4 regions of the Priestia sp. YIM B13490 genome follow, and region 3 is predicted to be linked to each of the others. Evidence: predicted binding sites of a transcription regulator. Region 3 holds the regulator's gene; each other region holds the start of a gene.

What was found. Region 3 encodes LexA, which represses DNA repair genes until DNA is damaged. Its sites were predicted from a motif close to CGAACATATGTTCG; they were not measured.
Region 1: the regulator LexA is predicted to act here: its motif matches at 2,635-2,648, upstream of ACFX4R_RS10040 (Y-family DNA polymerase).
Region 2: the regulator LexA is predicted to act here: its motif matches at 2,476-2,489, upstream of ACFX4R_RS25190 (Y-family DNA polymerase).
Region 4: the regulator LexA is predicted to act here: its motif matches at 2,777-2,790, upstream of ACFX4R_RS24765 (DUF6434 domain-containing protein).

What each region holds. Positions count from the first base shown of each region.
Region 1 covers NZ_JBHZOT010000003.1:20,259-25,832, forward strand. The annotation lists gene brnQ (branched-chain amino acid transport system II carrier protein) at 401-1,753, opposite strand; gene ACFX4R_RS10035 (hypothetical protein) at 2,296-2,538, opposite strand; gene ACFX4R_RS10040 (Y-family DNA polymerase) at 2,693-3,958, shown strand; gene ACFX4R_RS10045 (YolD-like family protein) at 3,973-4,305, shown strand; gene ACFX4R_RS10050 (SMI1/KNR4 family protein) at 4,427-4,942, shown strand; gene ACFX4R_RS10055 (hypothetical protein) at 4,956-5,333, shown strand; gene ACFX4R_RS10060 (hypothetical protein) at 5,466-5,574, shown strand, end outside.
Region 2 covers NZ_JBHZOT010000014.1:20,918-26,491, forward strand. The annotation lists gene ACFX4R_RS25170 (hypothetical protein) at 1-155, opposite strand, end outside; gene ACFX4R_RS25175 (M48 family metalloprotease) at 245-1,288, opposite strand; gene ACFX4R_RS25180 (hypothetical protein) at 1,496-1,651, opposite strand; gene ACFX4R_RS25185 (ankyrin repeat domain-containing protein) at 1,895-2,419, shown strand; gene ACFX4R_RS25190 (Y-family DNA polymerase) at 2,533-3,798, shown strand; gene ACFX4R_RS25195 (YolD-like family protein) at 3,812-4,144, shown strand; gene ACFX4R_RS25200 (macrolide family glycosyltransferase) at 4,252-5,454, shown strand; gene ACFX4R_RS25205 (dihydrofolate reductase family protein) at 5,483-5,574, shown strand, end outside.
Region 3 covers NZ_JBHZOT010000001.1:51,818-57,391, reverse strand. The annotation lists gene tkt (transketolase) at 1-1,168, opposite strand, end outside; gene ACFX4R_RS00255 (DUF896 domain-containing protein) at 1,336-1,566, opposite strand; gene ACFX4R_RS00250 (YneB family resolvase-like protein) at 1,636-2,304, opposite strand; gene yneA (cell division suppressor protein YneA) at 2,358-2,687, opposite strand; gene lexA (transcriptional repressor LexA) at 2,834-3,451, shown strand; gene ACFX4R_RS00235 (magnesium transporter CorA family protein) at 3,663-5,108, shown strand; gene ACFX4R_RS00230 (hypothetical protein) at 5,221-5,418, opposite strand.
Region 4 covers NZ_JBHZOT010000013.1:29,514-35,087, forward strand. The annotation lists gene ACFX4R_RS24760 (malate:quinone oxidoreductase) at 557-2,059, shown strand; gene ACFX4R_RS24765 (DUF6434 domain-containing protein) at 2,176-2,742, opposite strand; gene ACFX4R_RS24770 (ADP-ribosylglycohydrolase family protein) at 2,933-3,862, shown strand; gene ACFX4R_RS24775 (hypothetical protein) at 3,914-4,420, shown strand; gene ACFX4R_RS24780 (phosphotransferase) at 4,595-5,506, shown strand.

The DNA.
Region 1 (5,574 bases), on a different contig from region 3:
GATATTGTATATGTTATAAAAATCAAAAAAGGGAGATATAGAAGTTTTTTTATATCTAAGAACAGGAATCTAATAATATTTTATCAAAAACATATATAACAAGAGAAACGCGTAAAAAGAGGCTTTTACTTCGTATAAGTAAAAGCCTCTTTTTACATTTGCTTTATTATTTAAGAGAATTTTTAAGTAATTCATCTTCTTCCATTAAATCTTCTTTAATCTTATCTAAATACTAACGCATCCATACAGCTATAAGCTTGTGACGTTTTCTTCATAGTTATACTCCCTTATTTAGAAGTTAATTGAAACTTCATTTTATACTAAGTGCGAAATAGTAATAAAAGGAGGCTTCAAAGTGTTCATCTAAATGCTTTAATTTAATCAAAGAATTAAAGTGAATTTATTTATTTAACCTTGTTGATTTAGAAGTAAATTGCTCTTTATTTTTAAACAAGTTAACTCCATAACCTGCAAGACCTCCAATAATTGCAGGGAATATCCAACCTAATCCAATATGGTAAAGAGGAAGATAGTAAGTAAATAATTGGTCAATACCAGGGATGTGTAAACCAAAATCATTTAATCCATCTACCAGGCTTACAACAAATGTTAAGAATAGGCTGCCTTGGTATACCTCAGCACATCCTTTAAATAAAGAATGAAGGAAAGTCAAAAAGATTAGAACGATTGCTAATGGATAGAGCACTGTTAAAACAGGTACTGAAAAAGAAATTAAATGATTCAATCCAACATTTGCGATGATTGCGCTAAACACGGATAAGCTAATCGCAATTTTCTTATAAGAAATAGAAGGTAATAATTTATGGAAATAAGAAGAGCATGAAGTAATAAGCCCTACGCTAGTTGTCAGACAAGCTACTGTGATCATTAAGCCTAATAGTAATCCTCCATATTCTCCAAAATAATAATCAGAAACTTTCGCTAACACCGTACCACCATTATCTAAATGCCCAAGCTTTTCTACACTTGAAGCGCCCATGTATGAAAGGGCAGAATAGATAGTTGCAAGAATAATAGCAGCAATTCCTGTAGCTTTTAGACAAACAGTTATAATTTGCTTCTTTGTTTTAGCGCCTTTTTCTTTAATTGCATTGATAATAATGATTCCGAAAACGAAAGATGCAAGAGTATCCATTGTTAGATATCCTTCTTGGAACCCATTAAAAAAAGAGTTTGTTACATATTTTTCTGTGGGTGCTTGAAATTTTCCAATAGGATGAATAAAAGCTACTAGAACTAGAATTCCGATGAATGTTAATTTAATCGGCGTTAAGAATTTTCCGACAATATCGACAATTTTCGCCGGATTGAGAGAAAAAAAGCATGTAATGCTGAAAAATATAATAGTAAACACAAGTAAAGCTATAGAACTAGAGCCTTCAGAAATGAAAGGTTTAAGTCCGATTTCAAAAGAGACGTTACCTGTTCGTGGGATAGCAAATAAAGGTCCAATAGCTAGATAAAGAACAGTTGTAAATACTAAACCAAAGATAGGATGTACGCGACTTGCTAATGATTGTAAATCTTCCTTTCCAGAGAATCCAAAAGCTAGTACACCAAGTAAAGGCAAGCCTACTCCAGTAACTAAAAAACCTGCATTTGCTGACCAGATATTTGCTCCCGCTGACTGGCCAAGCATGGCAGGAAATATTAAATTTCCAGCTCCAAAAAATAATGCAAATAACATTAAACCAATGATTACTATAAAAGAAAACGGTACTTTGTTTGACACGGTGAAACCCCCATTAATAATATTCTTCATAAAAAATTAAATTTTCAGACAACTAAACCTGCAAATAACTTATCTTTTTTGTATTATAAACAGTCAAATTACATATTTCAATATAAAAAATAAACTTTTTTAATAAAATTTAAAAATTATCAATTTTCCGTTCATTATTCATTATTAAAATAAAAATAATATTAAAAAACAAAATCTTTATTCAAATCGCGTACATTAAGTAGTTTAATACGGATATTTTTTTGAAAAGATCATAAATAATATTCAAAACGCGTATATTATTCTATTAATTAATGGGGTTTAATTACATGCAAGAAAGTTTATAAATATAGTACTACGAAACTTATAAAGCTTTTTAAAATGGGCTGAACATCAAAAGTAAAATCAATTATTTAATATCTATAAAATACATAATAAATTTTATAGATACTGAAAAGACCTTATTAACATATTAATTAGGGTCTTTTTATCATTATTTCTTATTCCGATTAAATCCAACGATCTATATTACTTTCAAAGCACTTTATTTCACCTTATCTTTTTCTTTTGAATCCAAAACTCACCATATAAGCTATTGCTAATGAGATAAAAGCAGCAATACTAAACTTTATGTAAGAAATCTCTAAAGCCCAAAGGCCGTATTTGTCTGCATTTAAACGATACATAGACCACCACTGTCCATTTTCACCTTTGAATAATGAAACGACAATCCACAAAAGAACTAAGAATAAAAACCATGAAAAAAAGATAATATAGTTAGTCATTTTCTTATTCATTTGCCATCTCCTTTATCTTCCAAATTTACTCACAATATTCTTGTCTCCTATTATATTAACAATAATCGGGAAAACTTTAGAGTTTTTATTGAATAAAGAACATTTGTTCGTATATAATAGAGAACAAACGTTCTTTATTTAAGGAGTTATTCCAATGGATTATGAATATCTACCAAACAGAGTCATTATTTGTATTGATATGAAAGCATTCTTTGCTTCTGTTTCATGCGTGATACGTAGGCTAGATCCATTAAAAACAAAGTTGGCAGTTGTAGGAGATACAAAGCGGTCGGGATCAGTTGTGTTAGCTGCCACACCCTTATTAAAGAAAGAAGGGATCAAAACAGGCAGCCGTCTTTTCGACATTCCTAGAAGGAAAGATATCCATGTCGTAAATCCATCCATGGAAAGGTATGTCAAGGCTTCGAACTATGTTTCTAGTTTGGTATTACAGTATGTGGCTCCTGAGGATTTTCATGCGTATAGCATTGATGAGTTGTTTATTGATGCCACAGCTTCTTTGCATTTATTCGCTCGCACACCAAAAGAATTAGCCCGTAAAATCATCAACGAGATTTATCGCAAAACACGGCTGACAGCTACTGCAGGCATAGGTCCGAATCTCTTACTGGCTAAGGTGAGCTTAGATCATGAGGCCAAGAATAGCACAACAGGGGTAGCTTATTGGCGATACGAAGATATTCCTTTCAAATTATGGTCGATTCACCCAATGAAGGATTTCTGGGGAATCTCGTCTGCTACGGAAAGACGCTTAAATCGTTTGGGCATTCACTCCATAAAAGAACTCGCTCTTTCTTCTGTAGAGATGATACGTAAAGAATTTGGTGTCTTAGGAGAGGAAATCCACCAACATGCAAATGGAATTGATTTTAGTCGCATTTCTGACGTGTATATTCCGAGCTCTCGATCATTCGGGAAGAGTCAAATTCTGTTTCGAGACTATACAAATCGAAAAGAAGTGGAATTGCTGCTATTAGAACTGTTAGACGATGTGTGCTTTCGTTTACGTATGCATCAAGTCGTGGCACATACTATTCATTTATCCATTGGCTACAGCAAACAAACAGGTGGAGGTTTCTCGAGGCAAAAGAAAATGGAGCGAGCTTCGAATTTAAGTCAAGATATCTTCCCTTATTGTTTAACCATCCTACACACATTTGATAGCGGAATGCCCATTCGATCGATTGGAATTTCTTTATCGAACACCCTTATTCAAGAAGAAGAGCAAATGAGCTTATTTGAAGATATTGACCAGCGCGAAAGAGCCTATGCCCTTGCTAAAACGATTGATGAAATTCGTATGCGTTATGGGAAGAATAGCGTTCTGCGAGCTTCAAGCCATCTCGAGCATTCAACAGCTCGTTATCGAAACGGCCTTTTAGGAGGTCATAAAGCATAAAGGAGGAAGATGACATGCAAAACAGAGGAATGAAAAAATGGCGACCGTTTGCCACTATGCCCGAGCAATACAAAGGATTACAAGAAGTTATAAAAAAGCAATCAGAAATACCTCAACCTTTTTTAACAGAAGATCAAATGGAACAAATTAATTTTACCTTGATCGAAGCTCTCCATACACATAAAAAAGTATACCTTACGTATTACAAGCATGGGCAATGTATAACGGAAACAGGAGTTATTCAATTTGTAGATTCCCTTGGAGGGTTATTTGTATTTATAGATGAAGGATGTAAGCAAACGAACAAAATGAGGTTAAGCGAGCTAATTGATGTTCGTTTCATGTAGTAGAAAATAATAAAACCGTTTATTTACATAAGATTTCCATACATAATTAGTATAAGTTTAAAAAATATCTAATCATTTTTCCTAGATTCATTTAATGACGTTATATAAGGAGGCTCCTAATATGAAGCAAGTTTGGAATGAGTTTGAGCAGTGGTTAAAAATAAATCGACCAGAAGCAGCAGGAACGCTTAAAGAAGCAGCTACTGAATTAGAAATTGCAGAGGTTGAACAAAAGATGGGACTAACATTCCCCAAAAACCTTAAAGACTGGTTAATGATACATAATGGACAGCGTGATGAATATATAGCAGTTATTGAAAATTATACTCTATTACCTTTAGAGGAGATTCTGTATACGTGGCAAACATTAAAAGAGCTTTTAGACGGAGGAGAATTTGAAGATTTTCCAGAAATTGAACCTATTGGGCCAGTAAAAAAAGAATTTTGGTGGAACCCACGTTGGATTTCGATTGCCACGAATGGGGGAGGAGATGATATTTGTATAGACTTGGATCCTGATGAAGGAGGGAAAATTGGTCAAATTATCACCTTTTGGCATGATTGGGAACAGCGTGAAGTAATAGCAGACAGCTTAGAAGAATGGATAACAGCCACGATAAGTCATACAGATCATTAAAGGGGAGAAGCAAATGATAAAACCTGATATAGAGAAAATCTATAAAATTCTTAAAGAACTTCCAGGTACGTCAGTGAAAGTAGAATTTGAAGATGAAGTGGGAGAAATTCTTTCTGCTCCTTATTACATCTACCTTAAAAGCGAGTTTTTAGATGGCCAATTAGGCTACAGAGAAGATTTAGAAGCAAATTCCCTTATAGGAAATCAAGAAGGAGATTGGCAAGAAAACTGGTTTGTCATAGGGTATGATGAAGAAATAGGCGGTGACCCGCTCTTTATTGATATAGGGAATGTAGATTACCCAGTTTTCACAGCTGAACATGGCATGGGTGAATGGGACGCTTTAGAAATGTATGATTCTCTAAAAGAGTTTGTAGAAGAGGTTACTTAATTATTGCTTCGTTAAAAGATTTTGATAAAAGTACGGCCAGAGAAGGACAGATAGTAGTTTAGTATATACCTAGCTGTCCTCTTTTTTAGTACCTATTAAACTTAGAAAGAATGTAGAGGAAGGAAGGGCCTGATGGTAGGAATCGATTTCTGCATTGCCGATAATAAGAAAGAAGCAGCTTTTTCTACTAAATGTGTAAAATTTGAGGAAAGAGTACACGACTACCTGTTAACAAGAGAAT
Region 2 (5,574 bases), on a different contig from region 3:
AATGTTTCTAAATCGTGTTGATCCATTATTTCATTAACAAGCTTATAAAGTTCACCTTTTCTATGTCTCATCGCTTTTTCATCCACAACAACAGACCTATCAATTTTAAAAACACTCATATTGTTCCCTCGCTTTCTAGAATGATCTATTTTCATTAGTATGCTCATATATCTATAAAATAAAAAAAGATACCCGATTTAAACAAATCGGATATCTGATACATTATTAAGCTGTAACTTATTTCTTATTTCCACCATTCTGTTTTCCAGTGACCATCCAAAGCAACATTAATCCAAGTAGCTACATGATTAAAAATTTGTTGAAGTTTTGATGCCACTTCTTCATCTTGTTCAGACACTCTCTTTAATAAGTTTAGATATCTATCCCTTAATGAAGGGTGTGTTTGACTAGGTTCCTGAGGGGTTTTATCATATAAGGCCAGCAGTAATATTACTATTAATGAGGGAGCAAATAAAGTAAGATCATTTCTTTCTTTCATTCCTCTAATTAATAAATCAAAGCTAAAATTATCGGCAGTAAATTCATCTAAATGCAATTGACTAAATGTACCATCTGGTGGCATAAACTTTGCTACGATGTTTCTTCCGTTCGACTCTGTATGCTTTAGGAAATGATGACCAATCTCGTGTCCTAATACAAAAGACATGCCTGCTACATATAAATCTGTTGCTATATGTAATCTAGGGGATTCAAGATCTACCTGTCTAGGAGCAGGAGCCTGTCTATTTTCACGAATTTTTTTCAGTAGGGCTTTCTTGTCTACCAAATCTGATAATGACTCCCACATTTTTGGTATTAAATTGTCCCTTTCTCTCCCATCATTAAGTGTCATACCATACATATGGTATGACACTAAATCAGAAATAAATGTTAGCTGATAATCTACATCAGCATTCATTTTGATTAAATAGCCGTCATATTCCTCATCCATGTTCAGTGCCACTACATCGGGTCCAAAATTACCTAGTACTCCAACATATATTTTTTTTAGTTCGTTAATTAAATCAGGATCGCCTTCTGCATCTGTAATAAAATTCAGAATTAGACTATTAATAAAAAAGTAATTACTGTACCACATTTCTCTTCCTAATTCAAAATTAGTTATATTACCAAATTCTTCTTGTTTTTTCATGATTTTCTCTCTCGTTTCAAGAAAATGAGCATTTTCATCCGCAGTTATTAAACCTGCCATATGTTTATCCCAATCCTCTACTCCACCGAAGTATTCATCTAAGAATCTTTCTTTTGCTGATTTTTTATATTCCATTTTGTTCCCCTCATCACTAAACTTATTTAAAAGCTAACCTTTCTATATTTTTAGGTTAACAAATTTTTTCTTTTTGGCAAGTTTTGTTATCAAAGCGAAAATTTAATATCTATTTCCTGTTTTGCTATTTTATTAGTTAGAGTCTACACAATAAAAAAAGCAGCCAAATATTTGGCTGCCTTTTTTAGCAAAAATGCACAACTAGAATTACATTTTATCATCTTGGATTACTAATTGCATTTGAAATATATCTGATTCTGTAATTCCTGCCTTTTTTAACTCATCTTGAAGGGTCATTCCCTCTTCGATCTTTATTTTCCTTTTCGTACCGTCTCTTAATGTAAAGATCCTCATTTGATACATTTAACAAATTCCACCTTCACAGAAATTTTAACTTTTTATAAAATCTTTTTAGTTTTAAATTACTTTCTTCACCTCTTATTTATTAATACAATAAAAAAAGAGTATGTGCAGCCTCTTCTTAAAATTTTAACGAAAAGAAGTGATCGGATAGATTTATTGTTACTTAGTTCTGTGTTGTAGAAGCTCTTGAAGAATTAGGTGAATTAGCTAGTAGAAGATAATTGAATTTAAGGAGGATATATTTTGGATAAAAAAAGTGTAAACAAAGCAATAAGGAATGCAATTAAACTTGGTGATAGTAAGGAAGTAAAACAATTAATAGGTAATGATAAAGAAATTTTGAACACAATGACTCCATTTGGTACATGGTTGCATGTTGCAGCTAAAAAAGGACATCTTGGAATAGTAGAATATCTTATACATAAAGGAATTGACGTTAATACAAAAGGTGATATATTTGATGCTTCTTCTTTAAGATTAGCTGCGGGAGCAGGGCATTTGGAGATAGTAAAGTATTTAATAGAGGCTGGTGCAGAATTAGATGTGAGTTTAGCAAAGAGAAATCCATTATTTGGAGCAATTTATGGTGGGCATAAAGATGTAGTTGAGTTTCTAGTTGAAAAAGGAATAGATATTTCAATTAGATATACCGGAGAGAGTATGAAGAATATGAATGCATATGAATATGCTAGAGAATTTGGGCAAACAGAAATTGCTGAATATTTAATACAGAAGATGGATGAAAAAAATAGAAAAGTAAAAGAATGATGTGTCTTTCATTTCCGTTAGAATATCAATAATCGGGAAAAGATTCCATTGAATAAAGAACGTTTGTTCGTATATAATAAAGAACAAACGTTCTTTATTAAGGAGTTATTCCAATGGATGATGGGCAGCTACCAAACAGAGTCATTATTTGCATCGACATGAAAGCCTTTTTTGCTTCAGTTTCCAGTGTCATAAGAGGATTAGATCCGTTGAAAACAAAGCTTGCGGTTGTAGGAGATATCAAACGGTCGGGATCTGTTGTGTTAGCTGCCACACCTTTATTAAAGAAAGAAGGGATCAAAACAGGAAGTCGCCTCTTTGAAATTCCTAAAAGGAAAGATATCCATGTGGTGAATCCATCCATGGAGAGATATATCAAGGCGTCGAACTATATTTCTAGTTTGGTGTTACAGTATGTGGCGCCTGAAGATTTCCATGCGTATAGCATTGATGAGCTGTTTATTGATGCCACAGCTTCTTTGCATTTATTTGCTCAAACACCAGAGGAGCTAGCTCATCGAATACGTAATGAGATCTATCGCAAAACAAGACTGACAGCTACCGCAGGAATCGGTCCGAATCTCTTACTAGCTAAAGTCAGCTTAGATCATGAAGCGAAGCACAGCCCAACAGGAGTTGCTTATTGGCGATATGAGGATATTCCCTTTAAGTTATGGTCAATTCATCCAATGAAGGATTTCTGGGGGATCTCGTCAGCTACAGAAAGACGCTTAAACCGTTTAGGCATCTATACCATAAAAGAACTCGCTCTTTCTTCTAAAGAGATGTTAAAAAAAGAATTTGGCATCATGGGGGAAGAGTTACACCAACATGCAAATGGGATTGATTTTAGTCGTATTTCCGATGTGTACATTCCTAGTTCTCGTTCCTTTGGAAAAAGTCAGATTCTCTTTCGAGATTATACAAGCCGAAAAGAAGTGGAATTATTACTATTGGAGCTATTGGACGATGTTTGTTTTCGTTTACGTATGCATCAAGTGGTGGCTCAAACGATCCATTTATCGATTGGCTACAGCAAACAAACAGGTGGAGGCTTCTCAAGACAAAAGAAAATGGGAAGAGCTTCAAACTTAAGCCAAGATATTTTCCCTTATTGTTTAACCATTTTACATAATTTTGATAATGGAATGCCGATTCGCTCCATTGGAATTTCATTATCTAATACGAGCATTGAAGAAGAGGAGCAAATGAGCTTATTTGAGGATATCGATCAGCGTGAAAGAGCCTATGCTCTTGCCAAAACGATAGATAACATTCGGCTGCGTTATGGCAAGAATAGTGTACTACGTGCGTCTAGTCACCTTCCTTATTCAACAGCTCGTTATCGAAATGGCCTTATGGGTGGCCATAAAGCGTAAGGAGGAAAAAGAGATGGAACCTAGAGGAATGAAAAAATGGCGTCCATTCGCCACTATGCCAGAGCAATTCATAGGGTTAAAGGAGATTATAAATAAGCAAGTAGAAGTAGCTCAACCTGTTTTAACAGAAGAGCAAATGGAACAGATGAATTTCACCTTAATTGAAGCCTTACATACAAATAAACAAGTATACCTTACATATTATAAGAATGGGCAAAGTATAACCGATACAGGATTCATCCAATTTGTTGATTCCCTGGGGAATTTGTTTGTTTTTATCGATGAAATATTTGAATTAAAAAACAAAATGAAGTTAAGTGAGCTAATTGATGTTCGATTCGTTTAAAATTAGGGTGAATTCAGTTTCATTATTTAAGTTAAGCAAGAGTTTGCAGCAGTGCTCCTTACTCTTATATAAAATCTAGAGAACATCTTACTTAAGGAGTGATTATAATGGCACGTGTTCTATTTATTAATGGTGGATCAGAAGGACATATCAATCCAACAATTGCAGTTGTACAAGAGCTTATTTCACGTGGAGAAGAGGTAGTATACTTTTCAATAGAAGCTTTTCGAGAACGTATTGAAAAGACAGGAGCTGATGTACGAACATTTGACGGTCAAAAATTTTTAAAAGCCTTTATCTCAGGTGGAAGAAATTATTTACCCGAAAGAATCAACGGTCTTTTACATACGGCGGATATCATTATACCTAGCGTTCTTGAACAAATCCAAGGAGAACAGTTTGATTACATCATTCACGATTCGATGTTTGGTTGTGGACGTTTACTCTCCCAAATTCTAAAACTCCCTGCAATTAATTCATGTACATCTTTTGCTCAAACTGAACTATCATTTAAAAGAATGTTAGAACACCTTTCGCAAAATATTCCACCAGAACATGCTAACAGGATAAATAGTGATTTTCAAAGTCTAACAAGAAAGATTAAAGAAAAATATGGGGTTGAAATAACTTCTCCTTATGAAGTTTTTTGTAATCCTGCCCCTCTTACCATTGTATATACAACTAGGGAGTTTCAACCTTTTCGAGAAACATTCGATCAAACGTACAAGTTTGTAGGACCATCTTTTCCTGCAATAGAAACACAAGGAAGCTTCGACTTTTCTGTATTAAAAGGAAAAAGTGTCATTTACATTTCATTAGGTACTGTTTTTAATCAGGAAATTGATTTCTATAAACTTTGCTTTAAGGCTTTTGAGAACACTGACTATACCGTTGTTATGTCTATTGGTGGAAAAACTCAACTATCTGATTTAGGGAAGATTCCTAAAAACTTTATTGTGAAAAATTACGTTCCACAAACTGAAGTGCTAAAGCACACGAAATTATTTATCACACATGGCGGAATGAATAGCACCAATGAAGGTCTCTATTATGGGATTCCACTCATTGTAATCCCACAAAGCGCAGATCAGCCGGTAATTGCTCAACAAGTTGAGAGTCTTGGAGCTGGCATTAAGTTACAAATGCAAGGGTTGACTGTAAGTCACCTATGTAAAACCGTGGATTATGTGTTAGGACATCCTTCCTTTTATAAAGCTCTAACAGATATAAGAGAATCTTTTCAAAAATCAGGGGGATATCAGCAGGCTGTAGATGAGATTTTCACATTTAAAAGACAATACAATATTTAAATATAGAACATGTAAGGGTGGAGATTTTATGTCCAATAACATAAGACCTAGAAGAATAATTTTAGATTTAGCAGTTACTTTAGATGGATTTATTGAAGGACCAAACGGAGAAATTGATTG
Region 3 (5,574 bases):
TCATTGTTTTATTTGAGCCAGCTAAGTCAGCTGAACCGCCGAAGAATTGAGGTACAGCTTGTGCTACTGCGTTTAATACTTCTCCAGAAGAAGCACGGCTAGCTAGGCTTGAACCCGTTTCGTATGCTGGAAGCGTTTCTTCCCAGCCTTCCGGTAACTTTCCTTCTACTGCCAGTTCAAATTGACGACCTAGTTCAGGGTATTTTTCTTTATACTGTGCAAATACATCGTTCCATTCGTTTTCTTTCTTTTGGCCATCTTCAGCAATTGTAGCTTTGAAGTGAGCATACACTTCTTCTGGCACATAGAAATCTTCTTCAAATGTCCATGCATAAGCTTCTTTTGTTAATTTTGTTTCATCGGAACCTAATGGAGAACCGTGCACGCCAGAAGTACCCGCGTGGTTTGGAGAACCAAATCCGATTGTTGTTTTTACTTCAATTAGCGTCGGGCGTGTTAAATCGCCTTTTGCTTCTTCAATTGCGTTTGCAATCGCTGTCAAGTCATTGCCGTCTTCAACGCGGATTACTTGCCATCCGTAAGCTTTGAAACGATCTTCTACGTTCTCAGAGAACGAGCGATCTAAATCTCCGTCTAAAGAAATATCATTTGAATCGTATAAAACAACTAAACGTCCTAATTTTAAGTGTGCTGCTAATGAAGCTGCTTCAGCAGATACACCTTCCATTAAGTCTCCGTCACCACAAATACCATACGTAAAGTGGTCTACAATTTCTAAACCTTCTTTGTTGTATGTTTCAGCTAAATGACGTTCTGCCATTGCTTTACCAACAGCCATTGCAATACCTTGTCCTAGTGGACCAGTTGTTGCATCAACACCTGCTGTATGACCGAACTCTGGATGACCTGGTGTTTTACTTCCCCATTGACGGAAGTTTTTAAGGTCTTCAATTGATAAGTCATATCCAGCTAAATGAAGCAAGCTGTATAATAGTGCCGATCCGTGTCCTGCTGATAATACAAAGCGGTCACGGTTGAACCAGTTTGGATTCTTTGGATTGATGTTCATAAATTTTGTCCACAATGTATATGCCATTGGAGCAGCTCCCATTGGCATACCTGGGTGACCTGAATTTGCTTTTTCAATCGCATCGATTGATAAAGTACGAATTGTTGCAATCGAAAGATCTTCAATACGTTGTGTCATACTCTTCATTCCTTTCAAAACTATGTACATATGTTATCATACTAATGATTTGCTTATTTGTACAATACTTGAACCAAAAAATTTTCCACTTTTACAGTTTTTGTGTGCCTTATTAAAAATATACAAAAAACTAGAAGGAACACTCCCTCTAGTTTTACTAGAACGTCTTAGTGAAGACGCTTCTTTTTACTCTCTTTTAACTTCTTAGGCGTAACATCTTTACCTTCTTCGTCCACAACTTTAATCGTATGAAGGTGATTTGTCATAGATTGTCGGAAAACTTTTAAATATTCCTGACGTAGCTCTTGCTGTTCTTTCGCTTCAGATTCTGTCAGACCTTCAGCCTTTGCCTTTTTTGAAAGAGCATTAATACGAGCAAGTTTATCTTTTGATAGCATATAAAACCTATCTCCTTATAATCAATAATTAAAATTACCGAACCGTTCCGGCAACATGTAGTCATCTTACTAAATCTCTTTCGTTTTATCAAGAGATTGAGCATTCTCTTGGTATTCTTGATAGCGGCGATGTACCGTCGCTTTTGAAATATTATAGCCAAAACCTTTTAGCGTAACTGAAATTTCAGCAAAGGTTAAGCCGTTATGACGAAGACGGACAATTTCTTCAATTGGCGCTTCTTTTTTTTCTCTTCCCGAGTTAACTCCTTGATTTTTTAAATTTTGCTGCGGACGATAACCGTTTTCTACAGCTCTTTTCATTCCTCTTTTAATTTTAGCATTATGTAATTTCCGCTGATGCTCTTCCACTAAGCTAATAATATCTAACACCATTGAATCAGATTCTGAAAGCTGAAGCTGGCCTTGATGACTAATCGTATAGATGGTAGCATTTTCTTTATGAAAAGCATGAAGCAGCGCAATTCGAGCATTTCCTCTGCCTAATCGTGTTTCATCTTGAATAAGCAACACAGATATTTTTTCTTCTTTCATTGTATGAAGAACATCCAAAATACCCTCTCTGTCTACTTCATATCCGCTTGCTTTTTCCATTACGACTTTTTTTACGTCTAGATGGTGAAGAGCAGCAAGCTTTTTTAATTCTTCTTGCTGGCGCTGTAAAGATGTTTCTTGGGTTTTTTTATCCGTACTGACACGGCAATAAATAATGGCATCCACTTTTATCACGACCTTTTCGGCTTCTAACAATATTCAGGAACGGCCGTTACACACTACTGTTCAATTGCCACTTGATTATGTAACTCTTTTTTTAAAACAGGAATATATAATTTATCTCCAGGAGATAAAGACTGGGCAGTGTCTGAGTTTAAATCATTGACGTCTTCAACCCATTTGACAAATTCATTGGTGGTCAAATGATGGTGATTATGATACTTGTTGGACAATTCCCAAAGCGTATCTCCTTTTGTAATAGTAACCGTTGAATATTTGTCTAAATCTACTTTATCCGCTCCTAAAACCAGCGTCAATACATATGTAAGTGCAGCGATAACTGCAAAAAAAATAGCGTAATGTTTCATAGAATGTAAGAATTGTTGCATATTATGATCCCCCTGTCAGAATATATGTTCTTATTTTATTGAGAACATTTGTTTCTGTCAATGGAATTCTTCGAACTTATGTTTGTATATTGACACATCACGTGGTATAATTCACCTAAAGAATAGCTAAAATCGAGGTGAAAAATATGAAGCTATCAAAACGTCAACAAGACATACTAGATTTTATTAAGCATGAAGTAAAATTAAAAGGTTATCCGCCTTCTGTTCGTGAGATTGGGGAAGCGGTAGGATTAGCCTCTAGCTCCACTGTACACGGGCATTTAGCTCGTTTAGAAAGCAAAGGGTTAATTCGCAGAGATCCGACAAAACCAAGAGCAATCGAAGTTCTTCAACTAGACGAAGTAAACATCCCTAAAAGCAATGTCATTAATGTTCCTGTTATCGGTAAAGTAACAGCGGGTCTGCCTATAACAGCCGTTGAAAATGTGGAAGAATATTTCCCTCTTCCAGATAAATTCGTTTCTCCAGATGATCATGTATTTATGCTTGAAATTATGGGAGAAAGTATGATTGAAGCAGGTATTCTAGATGGCGATATGGTAATCGTACGTCAGCAGCAAACAGCTAATAATGGAGATATTGTGGTCGCTATGACCGAAGACAACGAAGCAACGGTAAAACGTTTCTTTAAAGAAGAAAATTTCGTTCGTTTACAGCCTGAAAATTCAACGATGGCGCCTATTATTCTTCGCCACGTAACGATTTTAGGAAAAGTAACTGGTGTATATCGCACGATTCACTAATCAGACACTGTATATAAAACCAACTAATGATGATGTTAGTTGGTTTTTTTACGTTTGTTTTCTAAAAAAATTGGCATATTATAAATGATATGTTGAATCATTGCAGGCAGGTAGAACGGTTTTTATAAAGCTTGTTTTACCTTTTACTTTCTACCTGCATTTCCTCGACTCTTACAAGGAAATACAACCGACCATAAGAAGGATGTAGTTTATGACCAATACACCAAGGAAAACAGAACCATTTCAAACCATTGTACCTACCAAAGCAATGAACATGTTTCTATTTCCTTTTTCCTTTGACCGAAAAAATAAAGAGCAGCTTGTTCATGCGCTGAAAGCAAATTTGTTCGAGTTTTTCTCCATTCAAAACAAACATTTAGAAAAAGAATACTACGGAGAACAATATTACGTATCTCATGATAGCCTGGATCAATATTTTCTTCCTTACATTGAATGCATTCTATTCCCTGACTCGTGCGAAAAAGAAGGGTTGCTTCGATTTTCAAAAAAAATAGACCATGCCATTACGTTACACACTTCCTCCACCACCGTGTCTAGCAACGTGCTGTCTGTGGATGTTTTTTTATGTCCTTTTGAAATTGGCGTCATGACCATTCGTACTGAGATGAGCCATAATCATTACACCTATGATGATATTTTAGAGTTCATGAATCATTTTCGTGTATTAGAACCGAAGCTTGCTGAAGAGCATGGATCCACCATTACCTATGAACACCATCGCTATAGCAAAGTACAAGATTATATTTTTTCACAGCTCGCGCCATTTTTGAACGAACACATCAAGAAAGAAGCCACACGTGAACAGCATGTGGGGAGCCTTCCTTATTTTATCGATGAACGGATGTTTGTGTTAAGTTATGTAACGGTAAATCAAGAGCAAGAGATTAATTCCACAACTTTATTTCGTACTGGACAGCTAAATAGCTATATGCCTGACGGGAAAGCGTTTATTTCTGCACACAATCATGAGTATATTAAAACGTATAATACTAAACACGTGTATTCCAGATGGGCTCCTGAAACCTATTACGTCATAACAGACCATGTGTTTTCATGTATTTCTAAATCGACAGACTCTAAAACGGATCAGCTTTTGATGAATCATCTATTTGGCCAGCATTACTATAATTTATTTTTACATTTTTTCTATAAAATCGTGTTGTTAAAACTATCTTATGAGTATTCTCAGCTCACGTTTCATAAAAATTCAGAGGGCATTGAACGACTAATCCGCTCTATTACCGTGTTCTCAGGTAAATATTTATTTTTAGAAATTAGCTCTCGCACAGAAGGTCAAGAGTTTTCTGAGCTCTTTAAAAAAATCTTCCATATCAATTCTCTTTATCAAGAAGTCAAAGAAACTCTTGGTACTTTGTACCAAAATCAAGAGAAAATCGCAGCTAAGCGTCACAATTACTTATTATTAATTTTAACGATTTACACGGTTCTTTCCGGTATTTACGGAATGAATTTAGTTATTAGCAAACTAAAGGGAAATATCAATTGGGATAGTATGAAGCAGTTTTCTATCTTTGAATATATCGCTTTAATAGTAGCTCTATCAGGAATTCTGATCAGCATTAGTCTCGGAGTGAGTTCCCTATGGAATTTATTAAAAGATCGGTTTAAAACATAAAAGCTGTTCGCATCAGAAAACACATGATAAAAAAGAAGAGATTGAGACATAACTAAATCAAGCGAATCTATAGGGGAACAAATGGAATAAATAAGCTAGTAGGGATTGCTTGTTACACCGCAGTTGATTTCCGTGCAAGACTTCGCTTTCCGCGGGCGGCCGATGAGCCTCCTCGTCGCTTACGCTCCTGCGGGGTCTCACCTGTTCCGCTTTTCCCACAGGAGTCTTCGTCTTGCCCTCCAATCAACTGCTGGAAGGAAATAAACCAATGAAACCTACGTTCACCATAAAAAAACGAACCACTAATCAAACATGATGATCAATGGTTCGTTTTTCACTTCGACTAAAATCCTTTTTTCCCAACCTCTTTTATCTATTACTAAATCACTGCCTACTCCGCTTACCCTTTTATCAAATGTTATGCTGCTGTTGTAATTTCAGAACAATCTAATATTATACTCTATAA
Region 4 (5,574 bases), on a different contig from region 3:
TTATTCACTTATTTCATGGTATGTTATATGACATAGATATTGTAACTTGCAATATGAGCTGAAAATTAGCCATTGCAATATATACTTATTTTTCTAAATATGCACCTGGACGAGCCGGTGCTCTATACATATATACGTCTACGTATAACTAGTCAAAAAGAATGAAGGCATTTCTAATTATAGTGCTGTTTGTTCTTTCAAATGAGTATAGTTATAGTAGGTGAAATTTTCAAGACAGTTATTTTGGTTTTTAAGCTGAATTTTTGGAATAGTTTGTTATTTTATTAATCAATGCTTTGCCACTTAGAAGTAGGTATAAAAGTTTACTAATAAAAGAAAATGCAGACGGAATTTAATAAGTTTTTTGGAATTTGTGGGCGATTTTCTCACTTTTTTATCATTTTTGAATAGTTTATAATCATCAGACAATTATACTGTGATATAGTTATAAGTGAGACAGAAAAAGGTGTGTTCTTAGGTCGCACCTGAATTTTTTTACTACGTAAGCAGGAGCGCCTACATCTTTTTACAAATATAGGGGATGAGGAAGGTTATAATGAGCAACGTACAGAAAAAAACAGACGTTATCTTAATTGGTGCCGGAGTCATGAGCGCAACTTTGGGATCATTACTCAAAGAGTTAGCACCTGAATGGGACATTAAAGTATTTGAAAAACTCGCAGACGCAGGGGAAGAAAGCTCGAACGAATGGAATAATGCAGGGACGGGCCATTCTGCGCTGTGCGAACTAAACTATACATCAGAAAAAGCTGATGGATCTATAGATATAACAAAAGCGATCCGAATTAACGAGCAGTTTCAGCTGTCAAGACAGTTTTGGTCTTATCTGGTAAGCAGCAAGTTGATTCGCAATCCGCAAGATTTTATCATGCCAATTCCGCATATGAGTTTGGTACAAGGGGAAAAAAATGTATCGTTTCTGAAAAAGCGTTTTGAAGCGCTGTCAAACAATCCGTTGTTTCAAGGAATGGAGTATTCCGACAGTCCTGACAAACTAAAAGAATGGCTTCCGCTAATCATGAAGGGGCGCACGTCAAATGAACCGATTGCCGCAACTAAAATTGATTCGGGAACAGACGTAAACTTCGGTGCTTTAACACGCATGTTGTTTGACCATCTGAAGAATAAAGGGGTTCACGTTCATTACAAACGAAGTGTAAAAGATATTAAACGTAAAAGTGACGGTATGTGGGAAGTAAAAGTCGCAGATGTAGACAGCGGCAAAGTTGAGTACCACACGGCAAAGTTTATCTTTATCGGAGGCGGAGGCGGAAGCTTGCCTTTACTTCAAAAAACAGGTATTCCTGAATCCAAGCATATTGGAGGCTTCCCGGTAAGCGGATTATTTATGGTATGCAATAACCCTGAAGTCATTGCGCAGCATCACGGGAAAGTATATGGAAAAGCCAAAGTCGGAGCTCCGCCAATGTCAGTTCCGCATCTTGATACACGCTATATCGATAACAAAAAGACGCTGTTGTTTGGCCCGTTTGCCGGCTTTTCACCAAAGTTCTTAAAAACAGGTTCAAACTTGGATTTAATCAGTTCTGTAAAACCGAATAATATTTTAACCATGCTAGCAGCAGGCGTCAAAGAAATGGCGTTAACGAAATACCTGATTCAGCAAGTGCTGTTATCAAATGAAAAACGTGTGGAAGAACTGCGTGAGTTTATCCCGAACGCTAAAAGCGAAGACTGGGATATCGTTGTAGCAGGCCAGCGTGTTCAGGTAATCAAAGACACGGAAGCCGGAGGAAAAGGAACGCTTCAGTTTGGTACAGAAGTTGTAAGTGCGGCTGATGGTTCTGTTGCTGCACTTCTTGGCGCTTCGCCTGGTGCATCAACGGCGGTTCACGTTATGCTTGAAGTATTGGAAAAATGCTTCCCAGAAAACATGAACAAGTGGGAGCCAAAAATAAAAGAAATGATTCCTTCCTATGGCATGTCATTAGTTGATCATCCAGACTTCTTTAACGAAATTCATGCGTCCACTTCACAGACGCTTGGTTTAATTAAAAAAGAGTCTGTTTATAGCTAAAGATTTTACGCCGTAACAAACAGCACATGCGTATGTGAAGAAATCTACAGGCGTGCACAAACACCACCTTTTCTTGAGGTGGTGTTTTAATGCTCTTTATTTATGTAGAGTTTGATTTAAGAGTGGTATTGATTGCTTCCAGGCTGAAGTTTCAAATGCTTCCACGCTACAATTGCATCATCGCGGCTTTTTCCTTTGTTTTTCGGATCGTTAAAAAAATCGCGAATAAAGCGGTTGTACTCAAACTGAGGCGCAATTTCTTTTTGATAAGAAGGCTGCTTTTTTCGTTCTTCTTCTTCATGCCACGCTTTTACCACATCTCGATAGGTTTTCCCTACATTTTCTTTAAGGTAGTTTTGAATATACGTGGAAAAATGAAACGTAGGATGAATGGCTTCTTTAAAAAAAGCCCGTACTTCTTGACTGCAGCGGTGGTTTTCCCCAATGACGGTATCTAATGTTAGCGGCGCTTGTGTTTTAGAGGACGAGCGTCTTTTAGAAGGTGCTCCTGAGTGTTGAGTGTCACCGGTTGTTAAAAACACTTCAATTCTTTTTGAAAGTTCCATGTTAGATCCAGAGGGGCTCATGTTGTTTTCACGGCAAAATTTCTGCAGCTCGGTTTTGAGCCAGTAAAAATCCGTGAAGTCATTGATAGATAAATTTTTTGTAAGTTCGGGTCTCATTGTTTTCACCTCCATATATTTACAAAGTAATCATAGAACGTTTGTTCTTGGTGGTCAATTGTTTTAGAGAATTATGAAGGGATGTCTTTATATTTCTTCCTATTTTATAAAGAAGAAAAAGCATCTAGGCAAGAGATCTCTTGCAAATTCCAAAATCAAACAATTACAATAAGAAAAAGGAGTTGATTGCATGACGCTACATAAAGAAGTCCTTTCTACGATTCTAGGAGGAGCTGTTGGAGACGCTTTAGGCGTTCCAGTTGAGTTTAAAAAACGCGATACATTTCGGATCACAACTATGACAGGCTACGGTACATACAACCAGCCTAAAGGAACGTGGTCAGATGATACATCTCTGACGATGTGCTTGATTGATAATCTACTAGACAAACAAGATGAATATGATTTGATGCAAAAGTTTGCGAGCTATTGGGCGAATGGCTACTGGACGCCGTACGGAGAAATGTTTGATATTGGCATTGCCACAAGCGAAGCGATTCGCCGCTATAAAAGCGGGCTTCCTAAAGAAGAGTGGGGAGGAAGTGCTGAATACGACAACGGAAACGGAGCGCTTATGCGTATTGCTCCGCTTGCGTTTACACTACGTCAGGAACCTAGCTTTATAAAAAGAAAAGAAGAAATAGAAAGAATTGCTCACGTCACGCACCGCCATGTGCGCTCTACGCTTGGCTGCATTATATACGTGGAGCTGCTTATTTGTCTTCTTGACGGCGACCAGCCTTTTGAAGCATATGAAAAAGCGGTAAATCTTTGTCAAAAGCAGTTAACAGGTACGGAGTATGAAGCAGAGTTCACTGCGTATGAACGAGTGTTAAACCTAAGCTTGCCGCACGCAGCGAGAAATGAAATCGGGTCAACTGGATACGTCGTCAGCTCGCTAGAAGCATCTCTTTGGTCTTTTCTGCAAAGCGATGACTACGAAGAAGCTGTACTTACTGCTGTGAATTTAGGAGAAGACACAGATACAATAGGCTTTATTACAGGTACTATGGCAGGAGCATATTATCAGCTGGATGGTATTCCTGAAGAGTGGGTTTGTCAGCTTGCTAAAAAGGAAGAGTTAGAGAAAGCGTGTAAGAAGTTTGCGGATATATGTTAATAGATCATAAAAATTACTTTAAAGAGCAGAGGAGATAAAATGAAATTTTCTATGAATTTTGGCGATACCAATTTTATTGGAGTGGCAAATGCAAAAGACTACCAATCATTTGTCGATGAGGACTGGGAGCTAGATCAGCTCCTGAACCATTTCGGCAGTGAAATGAAAAAGAGAAATATCCTAGTATGTCAAATGACAGAAGAAGGAATTGAACACTCTTGGAACGTAGAAGTGAAGATTGGAACAGAGTCGGATATAGATACATACTTTAGGAAAGCAACAGGTTATATAAATGTAACTAATCATCAGCTTTATCTCGTAGATTATGACTGCCTTACGATGGCCGCCCAGTTTGAAGATCAGTTAGTGCCTGATGAAAACTGTTCTAAGTATAAAATTGATATTAAAAACGGTATGTACAAGGTGGAGCTTATTCAATTTTATAATGTTGACAAAAATGAGTATACAGGAAATGACCGAACTGACCTTTTATTGAACTTTATTAAGGTGGAGCACGTTGAAGAAACGGTCGATGAGGTATTTTGGTGTACGTATTAAGTAGTAAACGTACCGTAGGCTACTAACTTAGAAATGGGGTGCGCCGTTCTAAGGCAACTATCTTATTTATATATTGACTGAAACCCTCTGGCTTTGCGTCAGAGGGTTTTTATGGGCAAAATTATTTATAGTATACTTTACATACAAACTAAACATCAAAGAAAGGTGATCACAGTGCCAAATACATGGGATGCAGAACAAATCGTATCAGCACCGCTTGCCAAAACGCTAACCGAGACGCAGTTTCCAGAACTTGCGCCCGCTAAAATTTCGCTGCTTGGCTACGGCTTTGACAATACGGTTTATCAAGTAAACGACCGCTTTGTTTTCAGGTTTCCAAGACGAGAACTCGCAGTAGGACTATTAAAAACAGAAAATCAGCTTTTACCAAGCCTTGCTTCTCAGCTGCCGCTATCCATTGCAGAGCCCATTTTTTTCGGTAAGCCGAATACAGCAGGCTATCCTTGGCCTTTTACGGGCTATCACTACGTGCAAGGAACTCCGCCTGCGAGATTAACAGAAGAGAAACGCATACAATCTGCTTCTGTATTGGCAAGGTTTCTTCGTACGCTACATCACTATCCGTATTCAAAAGCGCAAGAACTTTGTGTGCCGTTTGATGAATTAAATAGGCTGGATATGATGAAGCGAAAGCCGGCGTTAGAAAAGTATGTTAAGCAAATGAAAGAGCGTAACCTTTATTCTAACCAAGGGGTTCTTGAAGACTATGTAAATGACATACAAGAAATTCACTATCAAGAAAAAAACGTACTTGTTCACGGAGATCTTCATATTAAAAACATGATTGTTGATCAAAACAATATGGTCTCAGGCATCATTGACTGGGGAGATGTTCATATTGGTCATCCGGCAGTTGACCTAGCGATTGCCTACAGCTTTTTACCTCCTAAAGGAAGAGTACGTTTTTTTAAAGAATACGGAAAAGTAGACGAAGAAACACACAGACTGGCAAAATGGAAAGCTGTATTTACAACTGTAGTCTTAGTGGCAAACAGCTACGATCAAGGAGACAAACAAACACTAGAAGCGGCTCTTGAAAGCTTGAACCTGATTTTTCAAGAGTAATAAAACTGTAATAGAATTTTTGTTAAATTCCTGTATAGTTAAAAAAGGATAAAAATAAAAACAACAGG